DNA from 2 places in the Arthrobacter parietis genome. Region 1 is predicted to be linked to the other one. Evidence: riboswitches for the same ligand, from Rfam matches in the RefSeq annotation. Region 1 holds a riboswitch; the other holds the start of a gene.

Region 1 (7,776 bases):
CGCCAGCAAGCGCCGGAGGATTCTTGAATATCAGGACGCCGGGTTGCCAGTGCTTCGCTTCACCAGACCGCGGGATCTGGAGCAATGGCTCAGGTCCTATGAGAGGTGACGGCCTAATTCATCGAACGATGAGCTCGCTCACGCAAAGTAGCGCGCTAAAAATCGGTGCAGGAGGAGCTGCAGTCGGATCGGTCATCCCGACCCTCGGCGCCATCATTCCCGCGGCAGTCGGTGTGGACATCGACGTGGTGATGCAGGATGCCCGCGACCTCGTGCGCAACCGGCACACGCCGCGCCAGATCGTGAACGTCGAGGCTGACTGAGCCGCAGCTCAGTTCCGGGGCAGTCCCTGGAACCCAATCAGCATTCCACGACGTTCAAGGCCAGCCCGCCACGGGCGGTTTCCTTGTACTTGTCCATCATGTCCGCACCGGTTTCACGCATCGTCTTGATCGCAGCGTCAAGTGAGACGAAGTGCTGCCCGTCGCCGCGCACGGCCATGCGGGCTGCGGTGATTGCCTTCATCGCTCCCACGGCGTTGCGCTCGATGCACGGTATCTGCACCAGTCCGCCGACGGGATCGCAGGTCAAGCCCAGGTTGTGCTCAATGCCGATTTCAGCGGCGTTTTCGACCTGCTCGGGTGTGCCTCCCAACACCTCGGCCAGCCCCGCAGCGGCCATCGCGCACGCTGAACCAACTTCCCCCTGACAGCCGACCTCGGCACCCGAGATGGAGGCATTCTTCTTGAAGAGGGCACCGACAGCAGTGGCGGCGAGCAGGAAGCGGATAACGCCGTCGTCGTCGGCTCCCGGAACGAAGTCTGTGTAGTACTTCAGGACTGCCGGGATGATGCCGGCCGCGCCGTTGGTGGGAGCGGTCACCACACGACCGCCGGCCGCGTTTTCCTCGTTTACGGCAAGCGCGAACAGGGTGACCCACTCCATGGTGCTGAGGTGGTCATTGGGGTCAGCTTCCTTCTGAAGCAGTTCCAACTGCCGGGCAGCACGACGCCGGACATGCAGCCCACCGGGAAGAATGCCGCTGTTGGTCGACCCCCGCCGGATGGTGTCCTGCATGACGTCCCAGATCTCGAGCAGGCCGTTGCGGATCTCAGTCTCGGACCGGACGGCCAGTTCATTGGCCAGCACAATCCCGGAAAAGGACTTTCCCGTCGATGCTGCAAGGCCGAGCAACTGTTCGCCGGATTCAAACGGGTAGGGAATCGCGACGGTCTGTTCCGCGGACAGGTCGGTGCCGATCTGGTCCTCGTCCAGAACGAAACCCCCGCCCACCGAGTAGTATTCGCAGGCGAATAAGAGTATGCCCTCAGCGTTATATACCGAGAAGCGCATCCCATTGGTGTGGTAGTCCAGCCGCTGCTTGCGGTGCAGAACAAGATCTTTCTCCGGATCAAAAGCTACATCGTGTGAGCCGGCCAGACGAAGGGTCTTTGTTTTCGAGATTTCATCCACACGAGGTTCAGCGCGTTCCGGATCGGTAAGGTGCGGCTGCTCGCCCTCGAGCCCCAGGATCACGGCCTTGACTGTTCCGTGCCCATGACCGGTTACGCCCAACGAACCGAACAGTTCAGCATCGACGTGCTGGACCTGTTCCAGCAGCCCCTGCTCCACCACCATCCGGGTGAAGAGAAAGGCCGCCGTCATGGGCCCGCCCGTGTGTGAACTGGACGGACCTATCCCGATTTTGAAGAGGTCGAAGGCGCTGATGGTCATGAGCGGCCCGGACGCTTGTAGAACGGCAGCTCAACGACGGTGAAACCCTCCGGACGTCCGCGCAGGTCAACCTGCAGTTCCGTGCCCGGTTCGCTCAACGCTGTGTCAACGTAAGCGAGGGCAACCGGGTACCCGAGGGTCGGGCTCGGAAGGCCAGACGTAACGGTACCTACGGTCTGTCCGTTCGAAACGACGTCGTACCCTGCACGGGCAGACCGGCGTCCGGTACCACGCAAACCGACCAGCTTTCGCTCCGGTGTTTCGGCCTTCAGCGGCTCCAGCACGGAGCGGCCCACGAAGTTCTCGGTCTTCTTCAGGCTGACGACACCGCCCAATCCCGCTTCAAACGGATTTGTCTCCAGGCCGAGCTCATGACCGTACAACGGCATGCCGGCTTCAAGGCGAAGCGAGTCCCGCGAGGCCAGCCCGCAGGGCGCCAGGCCATGGTTGGTTCCTGCCTCGGTCACGGCTTTCCACAGCTGTACGGCCTGCGCGTTCTCGATGAAAAGTTCAAAGCCATCCTCGCCGGTGTAGCCGGTGCGGGCGAGGAGGACCGGCTGACCGGCGAGCTCCACGCGAACGGCGGCGTAGTACTTGAGCGAGGTGATGGCGTCGCGGTCTGCAGCCGGCGCCATGCCGAGCAGGATCGCCTCCGCGTTCGGTCCCTGCACCGCGATGAGAGCGGTCTCCTCCGACTGATCCTGCACAGTGACATCGAAGTCGGCAGCACGCTGCTGCAGCTCGGCAGCAACCGTGTCGGAGTTCGAGGCGTTGGGCACCACAAGGAACTGGTCCTCGGCGAGGCGGTACGTGATGAGGTCATCAATCACTCCGCCGCCCTCGGTGCAGATGAGGGAGTACTTGGCCTTCCCCACCGCCATGATCTCCATATTTCCCACGAGGGCATAGTTGAGGAAGCTGGCTGCCTGCGGCCCAGTGACCATCACCTCGCCCATGTGCGAAAGGTCGAAAATGCCGGCGGCCCGGCGAACCGTGTGGTGCTCTTCAAGTTCGCTGCGGTACTTCAGGGGCATCTGCCAACCGCCGAAGTCGGTGAATGCCGCACCGAGTTCCTGGTGCTGGGCATACAGCGCTGTCTGCTTTGTCATGGCGATCCCTTAGTCCTCGAAGTCTTCGATCGGCGGGCACGAGCACACGAGGTTCCTGTCACCGTGGGCGCCGTCGATACGGCGGACCGGCGGGAAGTACTTGTCGTGGCGCAGCGTCCGCAGCGGGAATGCAGCCAGTTCCCGGGAGTAGGCCTGCGACCACTCGTCACTGATGAGCGTCTGTGCGGTATGCGGTGCCTGGCGAAGCGGACTCTCCTCCAGCTGCCATTCGCCTGTTCCGACGCGGTCGATCTCGTGTCGGATGGCGATCATCGCCTCGACAAAACGGTCCAGTTCGCGCAGGTCCTCGGACTCCGTGGGCTCCACCATCAACGTGCCCGCTACCGGGAAGCTCAGCGTCGGGGCGTGGAAGCCGTAATCGATGAGGCGCTTGGCCACGTCTTCGGCTGTCACACCGGTCTTCGCGGTAAGTGCGCGAAGGTCCAGAATGCACTCGTGCGCCACGAGTCCGTTCTCACCCGAGTAGAGCACCGGGAAGTATTCATTGAGGCGGGCGGCGACGTAGTTCGCTGCAAGGAGCGCGGACTTCGTGGCTGCCGTCAGGCCCTCGCTTCCCATCAGCGCCACATAGGCCCAGGAAATCGGCAGTACGCCTGCTGAACCGAAGCGGGAGGCGGAGATAGGGACGCCGGCTGTGTTGCTGTTGTCTACACCAGCTGCGCTATTCGCATCTCCAGGCAGGAAGGGGGCAAGGTGCTCCGCCACTGCTACCGGCCCGACACCGGGACCTCCGCCGCCGTGCGGGATGCAGAACGTCTTGTGCAGGTTCAGGTGGGAAACATCACCACCGAACTCACCCGGCTTTGCTAGCCCGACCAGCGCGTTAAGGTTTGCGCCGTCGATGTAGACCTGACCGCCCGCGCCATGCACCTGGTCGCAGACCCAGCGGACGTCCTCCTCGAAAACGCCATGCGTGGACGGGTAGGTGATCATGATCGCGGAGAGGGAATCCTTGTTCGCCTCGATCTTTGCCTGGAGATCATCGTGATCGATGTTGCCGTTTCCGGCTGTCTTGACCACAACCACCTTCATGCCGGCGAGCACAGCAGAGGCGGCGTTGGTGCCGTGTGCTGACGATGGGATGAGGCACACTGTGCGAGCCTCATCACCGCGTGAAAGATGGTACTTGCGGATGGCCAGCAGACCGGCGAGTTCACCCTGGGAGCCGGCGTTCGGCTGAATCGACACCCTGGCGTAGCCGGTGATTTCAGCGAGACGGCCCTCCAGGTCATCAATCAGCTGGCGCCAGCCCTCGGTCTGGTGCTCGGGGGCGAACGGATGGATGGTTGCGAACTCGGGCCAGGAGATCGGTTCCATCTCAACCGTGGCGTTGAGCTTCATGGTGCAGGATCCCAACGGAATCATGGTGCGGTCCAGTGCCAGGTCGCGGTCCGAGAGACCGCGCAGGTAGCGCAGCATCTGGGTCTCTGAGCGGTGGAGGGAGAACACGGGATGGGTCATATAGGACGACGTCCGTTGCAGGTCAGCAGGGATTGCAGTCTCCGCGTCGGCTGACAGATTTACCCCGAAGATCTCGGCGATGGTTTCAAGGTGAGCGTCCGTGGTGGTCTCGTCACAGGAGATGCCGACGTGATCGGCATCGACCAACCGCAGGTTGATGCCGCGCTCCTCGGCCTTGCGGACAATGCTCTCGGACTGGCCCTCGACCTTCACGAGAAGGGTGTCGAAGAAGGACTCGTGGACCGTCCCTGGAACGGCTGCAGCGAGCCGCGCCGCCTTTCCATGGACACGTTCCGCGATCGCCTTCAGCCCGTCCGGACCGTGGTAAACGGCGTACATGCTGGCAACGATCGCGAGGAGCGCCTGAGCGGTACAGATGTTCGACGTAGCCTTCTCGCGGCGGATGTGCTGCTCACGTGTTTGCAGTGCAAGCCGGTAGGCGGGTGCGCCGTCGGAATCCTTCGACACCCCAACAAGGCGGCCGGGGAGCATGCGCTCCAGGCCCTTTCGAACGGCCATGTACGCAGCGTGCGGTCCGCCGAAGAACAGCGGCACACCGAAACGCTGGGCGGAGCCGACGGCGATATCCGCGCCCTGCTCCCCCGGAGGGGTGATCAGGGTCAGCGCTAGCAGGTCCGCTGCGACCGTCACCAGGGCGCCGCCGTCGTGCGCTTTCGCGACCATGTCCGTGTGGTTGCGGAGCGTGCCGGATGTCCCGGGCTGCTGGAGGACGACGCCGTTGATGTCGCCGTCCGGCAATCCCTTTGAGAGGTCAGCGATCTCGATATCAAAGCCCAGCGCCTCAGCGCGGCCCTGCACGACGGCGATGGTCTGGGGGAGGCATTCCGCGTCCAGGATGGTTCGTCCCTTGTTCTTGCCGGAGCGACGCATCAGGAGGACGGCCTCGGCAACGGCCGATGCTTCATCGAGCAGGGAGGCGTTGGCGATGGGCAGCGCAGTGAGGTCCTGGACCATCGTCTGGAAGTTCAGCAGGGCTTCAAGACGGCCCTGGGAGATTTCCGGCTGGTAGGGCGTGTAGGCGGTGTACCAGGCGGGAGCCTCAAGCACATTGCGGCGGATGACAGGAGGGGTGACCGTGTCGTAGTAGCCCTGACCGATCATCTGCACGGCGGTCTTGTTCTTCGCGGCGATGCTGCGCAGTTCCGCCAGGACCTCCGACTCGCTCAGCGCAGACGGAATGTCCAGGCCCTCGTTGATACGGATGCTCGCCGGCACCGCAACATCGACGAGTTTGTCCAGGCTGGGGTAGCCCAGGACCTTGAGCATCTGCTCGGCGTCGTCCGAGCGGGGACCGATGTGGCGGTCGGAGAAAGTTGATTCCGTCTGGTGCGTCATGAGGAACTCCGTGAATCAGTGTGCGTGCAGGGCGCGCGGACAGGTGGGTGGGTTCCTCCCCGCTCTGTCTTGGACCTGAGAGATTCCGTGAACACAGGGTTCACCTTGCACCGTCGGTGAGCACAACCTATCTTCAGCTGCGCTACTTTCCAGAGTTGCCTTTCCGCTGCGGTGCTGGGCCTGAGAGATTCCTGGGGAGGGTTTGCTCCTACGGCGCCTGCCGGCTGTAGGTCAACGGCAGGACTCTCCCGCTGCGGGTCAAGGGCGTTTTATTACTGCGCTTTTCAGTTATGCGATCGTGATCAAGCTTACTCTTCGCTGAAATCGATCAGCAAAGGAGTGCGCTCACGATGACCTTCCCAACTGCGGCACCGGCAGCCCGAACACGTCCTTGAGTGCAAGTTTTGCCGCGTGATAACCGCCCATCCCGTGCACGCCCGGGCCGGGCGGGGTCGATGCTGAGCACAGATAGAGGCCCTTCCCCGGCATCCGCCAAGGGTGCGGCCCGAATGAGGGACGCGCCAGCAGCTGAGGGATGGTCACCGCGCCACCGCTGAAGTCACCGCCCACGTAATTGGCGTTGTACTGCTCAAGGTCAGCTGCAGTCATGACGTGTGAACGCACGACGACGTCGCGGAAGCCGGGCGCGAAACGTTCGATCTGCCGCACAATGGCCTCCGTCATGTCCCGCGTGGAACCGTTGGGCACGTGGCAGTAAGTCCACAGAACCTGCCGTCCGTGGGGTGCGCGGGAAGAATCGAACAGGGAAGGCTGCGAAACCAGCACGTACGGTTTTTCCGGATGGCGTCCGGCGGCCACGTCGGCTTCCGACGCCGCCACTTCAGCCCGGGTTCCGCCCGCATGAACTGTGCCGGCCGCTCGTACTTCCTCGTTTGCCCACGGCACCGGCCCCGAGAGGATGAAGTCAACCTTGCAGGCGCCGTCCCCGAAGCGGAACCGGTCCAGCATTGAGACGTAGCCCTGCGGGAGGCGATCGCCTGCCAGGCCTCCAACAGCACCGGGTGAGACATCGAGCAGGACTGCCTTTGCTCCGTCGAACTCGCCGACCGATTCAATCCGACGGGCAGTGTGGACGGCGCCGCCATGTGCCCGGATGTCATCCGCCATAGCGTTGACCAATGCCTGGGATCCGCCAACCGGAATGGGCCATCCCACGGCATGCGCCAACGCTCCGAGGGTGAGCCCGGCACCTGCAGCCGCGAGTGTGGGCAGGGCAGCAACGGCATGTGCGGCAACTCCGGTAAACAATGCCGCCGCCTCTTCCGTCGAGAAGCGCAGGTTCCACAGGCCAGTCCCCTGCTCGAGCGTCCTTGAACCGAGCAGGGCGGCCGCGACTGGATGCCGCGGGACCCGCAGGAACTGGTTGAGCCCGGTATCGACCACCCCATCAATGTGCTGCACGAGCGGGCGCATCAGTCGCCGCCAGGCCTGTCCGTCCTTGTCCAGACCGAGCGCCGTACGCCCAAGATCGCGGTACGCGAGTCCAGCACGGCCATTGTCCAGCGGATTGGCGTACGACAGCTCGGGAACCACGAAGGGAATCCGTTCCCGGAGACCGAACTCCCGGAAGAAGGGTGACGCCAGCGCCATCGGATGCACAGCCGAACAAATGTCATGCACGTGTTCCGGCTCAAGCAGCTCCATGGTGCGTGACCCGCCGCCGATAGCTCGTTCGGCCTCAAATATCTCCACGCTCAAGCCTGCACGTGCCATCACGACGCCGGCAGCCAGCCCATTGGGGCCGGCACCGACAATCGCGACGTCCGCCATGGCTAGCTCTTCCCTCCGGACCGGTGGGCGCGAAGCGTGGACACGGACGAGGCTGCTCGCATGAGCAACGCGCGACCTTTGGCCGGCGCCGTTCTGCGGAATGAGAGCAGTCCAGCCACCACCTTGTACTTACCCGGGTTCAGCGGGATGTCATAAGTTGTGGGGAGGTCCACAACGTTCTTGGAGAAGTTCCGCTTGAACGTGGTGACGTTGACCAGTTGTGGGTAGTTCTCACTCACAATCCCGGTAAGCCCGCAAGCGGTATTGCCGGCGGCTTTGAGCTGTTTGAACGCTTCCCACAGCA
Region 2 (7,776 bases), 110 kb from region 1:
GGACACTGGATCCGCCCGATCTCCGCCTCGGCGTACCCCTCCGCCGCCAGCTTCTGCCGGAACCGCGACCACTTCGCCTTCGAACCGATCAGCCCAACGCTCCCCAGGTCACCTCGCCGCAACGCAGCATCGCACAGCAGGAAGTCCTCGGAGTGATCGTGGCTCATGATGAACGCGTGCGCACCGGCGGGAAGCTCCCCCAGGAACGAGTCCGGCACCGGCGTATGCACCGGGTGCACGGTCGCCACACCCGAGGTCACATCCGCCAGCCGCTCCGGCAGCAACTGCTCGGCGCGGCTGTCCACCAGGTACAGGTTCATCGGCAGCCGCGAAAGCACCCTCCCGAGCTCATACCCCACATGCCCGACGCCGAACACCGCCACCGTGGGCAACGACAGGAACGGCTCCAGCAGCACCCGAACCTTCCCGCCGCAGCACTGCCTCCCGTGCTGCGTCACCGCGTGCTCGCTGAGCGAAAACTCGACGTTCTCGGCAGCTGAAACGCCGCCCGCCATCATCTCCCGCGCCCGATCGATCACGGTCGCCTCAAGGTTCCCACCGCCGATGGTCCCCCAACTCGACGACGACCCCACTAGCATCTTCGCCCCGGCTTCCCGGGGCGAATGCCCACGCACTTCGGACACGGTCGCCAGCACACCTGGCTGTCCCGTTGACCTCAGGCGTTGCAAAGCCTCCAGCCAGTCCATGTCACTGCGCTGAACTCGTGGACGTGACAAGGTCACCGGAACCCGAGGAAGAAGAGGACGACGACGGCGCGGACACCCGCTCGATCGCCCAGAACACCGCTTCCGGGGTGGCCGGGCTTGCGAGCTCCACTTCGACATCACCGGGCCCGAAGGCGGCGACCGCCTCCCGAAGAGCCTCCCGCACGCTGAATGCCAACATCAGCGGCGGTTCACCGACGGCCTTCGAGCCATAGACCACACCGCTCTCGGTCGCCCGCTCGAACAGGTGCACGTTGAACTCCTCGGGCATCTCGGAGAAACTCGGCAACTTGTAGGTGCTGGCGGACGGCGTGGTGATCCGGCCGCGGTTGGCGCCGTCGGATGCATCCCAGCGCAGATCCTCGAGCGTCAGCCAGCCCGCGCCCTGCACAAAACCGCCCTCAATCTGCCCAACGTCGATCATCGGAGAGAGGCTGTCGCCGACGTCGTGCACTATGTCTGTGCGCAACTGGCGGTAAGCACCCGTGAAGCGATCCACTTCCACCTCGGCGAGCGCCGCGCCGTAACTGAAGTACTTGAACGGTTCGCCCTGCATGCGGGCGCTGTCCCAGTGCAGTCCTTCCGTCCGGTAATACCCGGCCGCCCACAGGGAAACTCGCTGGAAGTACGCGTCACGTGCCAACTCCGCGAAGGTCATCGCCGAATCATGGAAGCCGATGCCGGTGACCTTTCCGTCATCGAACCGGACATCGTCGGGGTGGATGTTCAGCTTCCGCGCGGCCACTTCCGCCAGCCGTTCGCTGATCTGCTCGCAAGCGTTCTTGATCGCGCCGCCGTTGAGGTCCGCTCCGGAGCTGGCCGCCGTCGCCGACGTATTGGGCACCTTGTCCGTCCGCGTCGGCGCGAGCCGGACGGAGGACAGCGGCACCCCCAGCGCAGTCGCCGCAACCTGCCGCATCTTGGTATGCAGGCCCTGGCCCATCTCCGTGCCGCCGTGGTTGATGAGCACCGACCCGTCCTTATACACGTGCACCAGCGCGCCGGCCTGGTTGAACGCGGTCAGGTTGAAGGAGATGCCGAACTTGACCGGGGTCATACCGAGCGCCCGCTTCACATTCGGGTGCGAGGCGTTGAACTTCGCGATCTCCTCGCGGCGCCGGGCAACGTCCGCACGGTCCGAAAGCGACTGCCAGATCGCCTGAAGGCGTTCGGCGTGCCGCACCGGCTGCCCGTACGGCGTGCTCTGCCCGGGCTCATAGAAATTACGATGACGAAGCTCACTCGGATCCAGCCCCAGCAACGGCGCGCACCGGCCAAGTAGATCCTCGATCACGAGCATCCCCTGCGGACCGCCGAAGCCTCGGAACGCCGTCTGCGACGTCTTATTGGTTTTCGCGATCCGACCGTTCACCTCGATGTTCGGGATGTAGTAGGCATTGTCGATGTGGCACAACGCCCGCTGCAGCACAGGTTCGGAGAGGTCGAGGCTCCAACCGCCGTCGCTCGTGAGGGTGGCTTTCAGCGCCTGGAGGCGACCGTCGTCGTCGAACCCTGCCTCCCACGTGGCGTGGAAGGGGTGGCGCTTGCCGGACATGGTGATGTCCTGGGTGCGGTTCAGCCGCAGCCGGACGGGCCTGCCGGTAAGCGTGGCGCCGAGCGCCGCGATGGCCGCGAAGCCGTGCGGCTGCATCTCCTTGCCGCCGAATCCGCCGCCCATGCGGAGGCACTGCACTGTGACGTCGTGACTGGATAGGTTCAGCACGTGCGCCACGATTTCCTGCGTCTCGGAGGGGTGCTGGGTGCTGCACTGGATGAACACCTGCCCGGACTCGTCGATGTAGGCGAACGATGCGTGCGTTTCCAGGTAGAAGTGCTCCTGCCCGCTGAACTGGAACTCGCCACTGAACCGGTGCGCTGCATCCTCGAGCGCCTTGTCCGGCTCGCCGCGAGCAACCGTCGGGCGGTTCCCCTGGAAGCTCTCGGCCGCGATGGCTTCCTCAACAGTGATCAACGACGGCAACGGCTCGTAATCGACCTCCACCGCCTCCGCGCCGAGGCGCGCGGCTTCTAGCGACTCCCCCAGCACCCAGCACACGGCGTGGCCGTAGAACATCACTTCGCTGGGGAAGAGCGGTTCGTCATGCTTGATCCCGGCGTCGTTCACGCCTGGAACGTCCGTCGCCGTTAGTACCCTGACGACGCCCGGAACCTCCAGCGCGGGCTCGGTGCGCAGGCCAGCTATGCGGGCGTGAGCATGCGCCGACTGAACCGGCCAGGCATGCAGCGCGTTCGAGCTGCGGACAACCAGGTCATCCGTATACAGAGCCGTACCGGTGACGTGGGCTGCGGCGCTTTCGTGGGATACGGGGACACCGACCACGGGGTTTACTGGGCGATCCGACAGCGACTTCACTTGGCCACCTCCAGATCTTCAGCGTTCTCAGCATGGAATCTCAGCAGCGCCTGTCTCAGCATCGCCGAGCGGTACAGCGAGCTGGCCCGCATGTCATCGATCGGCGTTCCTTCACCCGCCATGACGACGGCGGCGGCGGCCACCGTGTCCGACGTCCAGGGTTGACCGACGAGCGCCTCTTCCGTCGCGAGAGCGCGGATTGGCGTCGCTGCCACACCGCCGAGTCCGATGCGCACGGAGGTTACGACGCCGCCGCTGAGTTGCAGTGCGATGGCCACGGACACACTTGAGATGTCGTCGAAGCGCCGCTTCGCGATCTTGTAAAACGCGGTGCTTTCGGCGAGCGGCAACGGGATGCGAATAGCGCGGAGCATTTCGTGCGGCTGACGAACACTCTGGCGGTAGCCGGTGTAGTACTCGGACAACGGAACTTCGCGCTCTCCGTCTGTGGAGGAGAGGACAATTCTTGCGTCGAGCGCCAGGAAAACCGGCGCGGAGTCGCCGATGGGCGAACCCGTGGAGAGGTTCCCACCGAAGGTCGCGGCGTTACGGATCAGCCGGGAGGCGAACTGCGGGAAAAGGTAACCCAACAGCGGGACGCGGCCGTCGAGTGCCCGCTCGACTTCAGAGAGTGTCAGCGCGGCGCCGATCTCGATGGAATCGGCGTCGAACGTCAGCGCCCGGAGTTCCTCCAGCCGATCAATCGCGAGGACCAGCGGCGGGCGGGAATGCCGCAGATTAACCTCAACGCCGAGGTCGGTCGCTCCCGCAACCAGCTTCACGTCCGAGTTCTCGCGCAATGTCTGGTGGACCTCATCGAGCGACTGCGGACGGATAAACTCCGATTCACCGCTGACACGGGTGTGCTGCGGCGCGGGGGCGGGCCGGTTCTGCCGTTCGAGCAGCGGATCCGAGCCCGAAGGTGTTTCGAGCGCGTAAGCAGCGTCGCGGATCGGCCGGTAGCCGGTGCAGCGGCACAGGTTCCCGCTGAGCGCATGGAGGTCAAACCCGTTGGGGCCGCATTCGTGGTCAGTTGCGTGCTCTTCACCGACGACGGCGGTTCCCGTTTCCTTGTCTTCCTGCGCGGGCGAGCGCTCCGGTCGGTAATATTCAGCAGCCATCGAGCAGACAAATCCCGGGGTGCAGTAGCCACACTGCGAGCCGCCGCGCTCCGCCATCTCGCGCTGCACGGGGTGGAGGTCCTCCGGCGTGCACGCATCAGAGACGTTCCCGAGACCCTCAGCGGTGACGATTTCCTGGCCGTCGAAGGCCAGTGCCGGCGGGAGACACGCATTGACCGAGGTCCATCGGCTGCGATCGGATCCGTCCGGGCGGGCTACGAGGACGGCGCAGGCACCGCATTCCCCTTCAGCGCAGCCTTCCTTCGAGCCCGTAAGCCCTTCATCCCGCAACCAGTCGAGTAATCGAATGTGGGGGTTTGTTCCGCTGCAGTCCCGGACTTTGCCATTGACGGTTACCTTGATTCCGTCCATCATTCACGCTCCCGTACTAACCGGACCGACGCGCCAACCGAACTGCCTGAAGCGTGTCAAACTGTTCGTTACGTAGTTTCGGTGTGACCTAGCGTACACCCACCGAGCGGAACTTCGTTTCCACCATGCGATAGAAAGGAGCAAAGTTTTGAGCACAACAAGTCCTGCTGCCGAGGAAGAGCGGCGACTTCGGTTGTTGAAGTTCAGGGAGGCAGTGGATGCGGCATCGAGCGCTAGTGCCGCTGGCCATCGATACGAGACTGCCCTCTGGGAGCGTACAGAACTGGCTGACGTAGAGAAGTCACTGAACTAGACGGACCCAGTCGTACAGGAGTTGCGTGAAGACTCAACCAACCGGTAGTCTGTGAATCGCGTCACCTGTCAGTGACGCACGCTTTCGATCCGCGGCGGGAGAGTCCTGCCGGTACGTTCAGCAGGCGCCGTAGGAGCAAATCCTCCCCAGGAATCTCTCAGGCCCACGTACCGCCGCGGCGAGGCAACTCTGGAAAGCAGTCCGGGAAACCGGGCTCACCGACGGTGCAAGTGGATCCTGAGAACATCAGGAAAAACGGAAACTCTCAGGTCCAATACAGAGCGGGGAGGAACCCAAGTCATCGTGGTGTTTTGCGCCACCTGAGTTATGGAGTTCCTCATATGACAGTCCAGTCATTCGTCCCCACGTTCGCAGACCGCCACATCGGTGCGCGCCGCCAGTACCACATCGACACGATGCTCAAGGCTGTCGGCTATGACACCGTCGACGGCCTCGTTGGCAGTGCCGTTCCCGACTCCATTCGTCAGGAAAGCCCGCTCGGGCTGGACAACGCGCTCAGCGAAGTCCAGGTGCTGGCCGAACTGCGAAGGCTTGCCGGCAGGAACAAGACCGCCGTCCAGATGATCGGTCAGGGCTACTACGACACCGTCACGCCGGCAGTGATCCGCCGCAATATCCTCGAGGCGCCCGCCTGGTACACGGCCTACACGCCTTATCAGCCCGAGATCTCGCAGGGCCGGCTCGAGGCGCTGCTCAACTTCCAGACCATGGTGCAGGATCTCACTGCCCTGCCGGTGGCCAACGCTTCCCTTCTCGATGAAGCCACCGCGGTGGCCGAAGCCGTGCTGCTCATGCGCCGGGCCAACAAGAACAAGGCCGTCAAGGACGGCAAAACGGTCCTCGACGCGGACTGCCTGCCCCAGACCATTGCGATCGTCCTCGGCCGCGCAGAGGCGCTCGGATTCGAGGTTGAGGTCGCTGACCTCTCGCAGGGACTCCCGGAAGGCGACATCAACGGCGTCGTCCTCCAGCAGCCGGGCGTCTCCGGCCGTGTCTGGGACCAGACCTCCGTCATCGCAGAAGCGAAGGAGCGCGGTGCGCTGGTCACGGTCGCCGCTGACCTCCTCGCACTGACGCTCATCACCCCTCCGGGTGAGCAGGGAGCGGATGTCGCCGTCGGTTCCACCCAGCGCCTCGGTGTTCCACTGTTCTTCGGCGGACCGCACGCCGCGTACATGGCCGTGCGCGACGGCATGGAACGCACCCTCCCAGGCCGCATCGTCGGCGTCTCGAAGGACAACGCCGGTGCTACCGCCTACCGCCTGGCCCTCCAGACCCGCGAGCAGCACATCCGCCGCGAAAAGGCCACGTCGAACATCTGCACCGCGCAGGCACTGCTGGCCATCGTGTCTTCCTTCTACGCCGTCTACCACGGCCCGGACGGACTGAAAGCCATTGCGCAGAACGTCCACAGCAACACCCGTGCGCTCGCCACCACCCTGAAGGCCGCCGGCTGGGAACTGACGAGCGACTCCTTCTTCGACACCCTCACCGTCCGCGTACCGCGCGACGCCGCCAAGGTAGTCTCCGCTGCCGAATCCCGCGGCATCAACCTGCGCCTCGTCAACGCCGACACCGTCGGCATCTCGGTCGATGAAACGACGACGCCGGAAATCCTCTCCGCCGTGTCCGCCGCCTTCGGTGCCGGTCAGGTAAGGGAAGCCGCGGGCTTCGAGCTGCCCGCCGCCGCGGTGCGCACCTCGGAATACCTTCAGCACCCGGTCTTCAACACGCACCGCTCGGAGACCCAGCTGCTGCGCTACATCCGCAGGCTTTCGGACCGCGACCTCGCGCTGGACCGCACCATGATCCCGCTGGGCTCCTGCACGATGAAGTTGAACGCCACCGCTGAAATGGAGGCCATCTCCTGGCCAGAGTTCGCTTCCATCCACCCCTTTGCCCCGGATTCCCAGACCGAAGGCTGGCGCGAGCTGATCGACGGACTCGAAGCCGACCTCGCTGAGATCACCGGGTACGATCAGGTCTCGATCCAGCCCAACGCCGGGTCACAGGGTGAGCTCGCCGGGTTGCTTGCTATCCGCGGTTACCACGCTTCCCGCGGCGAGGGACAGCGCAACGTCTGCCTGATTCCTGCGTCCGCACACGGCACGAACGCTGCTTCCGCCGTTCTCGCGGGTATGAAGGTCGTTGTGGTGGCCACGGCTTCGGACGGCACCATCGACCACGGGGACCTCCGGGCGAAGATCGAAGCCCACCGGGATGCCCTCTCGGCGATCATGATTACCTACCCGTCCACCCATGGAGTGTTCGACGCCGACGTCCGTGAAGTCTGCGATGCGGTGCACGAGGCCGGCGGCCAGGTCTACGTCGACGGCGCAAACCTGAACGCGCTCGTTGGCCTTGCCCAGCCGGGCAAGTTCGGCGGGGACGTCTCTCACCTGAATTTGCACAAGACCTTCTGCATCCCGCACGGCGGCGGCGGTCCCGGCGTCGGGCCGGTGGCTGCAAAGGCACACCTGGCACCGTTCATGCCGGGCGACGCGAACAAGTCCGCCCATGAGGCAGGGCACGGTGTTGCGATTTCCGCATCCCGCTTCGGTTCCGCGGGCGTCCTGCCAATCTCCTGGGCGTATGTGAAGCTGATGGGCGGCCAGGGCCTCACCGAAGCCACCAAGTCCGCCCTCCTGGCAGCGAACTACATTGCCGCCCGGTTGACCGAACACTTCCCGGTCCTCTACACCGGCGAGAGCGGCCTTGTGGCGCACGAGTGCATCCTGGACCTTCGCGAGCTCACAGCGCGCACGGGGGTCACGGCCGAGGACGTTGCCAAGCGCCTCATCGACTTCGGGTTCCATGCCCCCACGCTGTCCTTCCCCGTGGCGGGCACGC

Evidence for each region. Region 1 has a riboswitch for glycine ahead of gcvP (aminomethyl-transferring glycine dehydrogenase). Riboswitches for the same ligand answer to the same signal wherever they lie in the genome.
Region 2: another riboswitch for glycine. It lies ahead of gcvP (aminomethyl-transferring glycine dehydrogenase); the one in region 1 lies ahead of gcvP (aminomethyl-transferring glycine dehydrogenase).

The regions. Positions count from the first base shown of each region.
Region 1 is NZ_BAAAON010000001.1:1,182,779-1,190,554, forward strand. It holds gene ABFX19_RS05565 (P-loop NTPase family protein) at 1-109, shown strand, start outside; gene ABFX19_RS05570 (hypothetical protein) at 129-323, shown strand; gene ABFX19_RS05575 (L-serine ammonia-lyase) at 361-1,734, opposite strand; gene gcvT (glycine cleavage system aminomethyltransferase GcvT) at 1,731-2,843, opposite strand; gene gcvP (aminomethyl-transferring glycine dehydrogenase) at 2,853-5,681, opposite strand; glycine riboswitch at 5,736-5,839, opposite strand; glycine riboswitch at 5,841-5,942, opposite strand; gene ABFX19_RS05590 (phytoene desaturase family protein) at 6,027-7,472, opposite strand; gene ABFX19_RS05595 (lipid II:glycine glycyltransferase FemX) at 7,475-7,776, opposite strand, start outside.
Region 2 is NZ_BAAAON010000001.1:1,067,940-1,075,715, forward strand. It holds gene xdhC (xanthine dehydrogenase accessory protein XdhC) at 1-707, opposite strand, end outside; gene xdhB (xanthine dehydrogenase molybdopterin binding subunit) at 709-3,099, opposite strand; gene ABFX19_RS05015 (xanthine dehydrogenase small subunit) at 3,096-4,592, opposite strand; gene ABFX19_RS05020 (hypothetical protein) at 4,741-4,905, shown strand; glycine riboswitch at 4,991-5,088, shown strand; gene gcvP (aminomethyl-transferring glycine dehydrogenase) at 5,247-7,776, shown strand, end outside.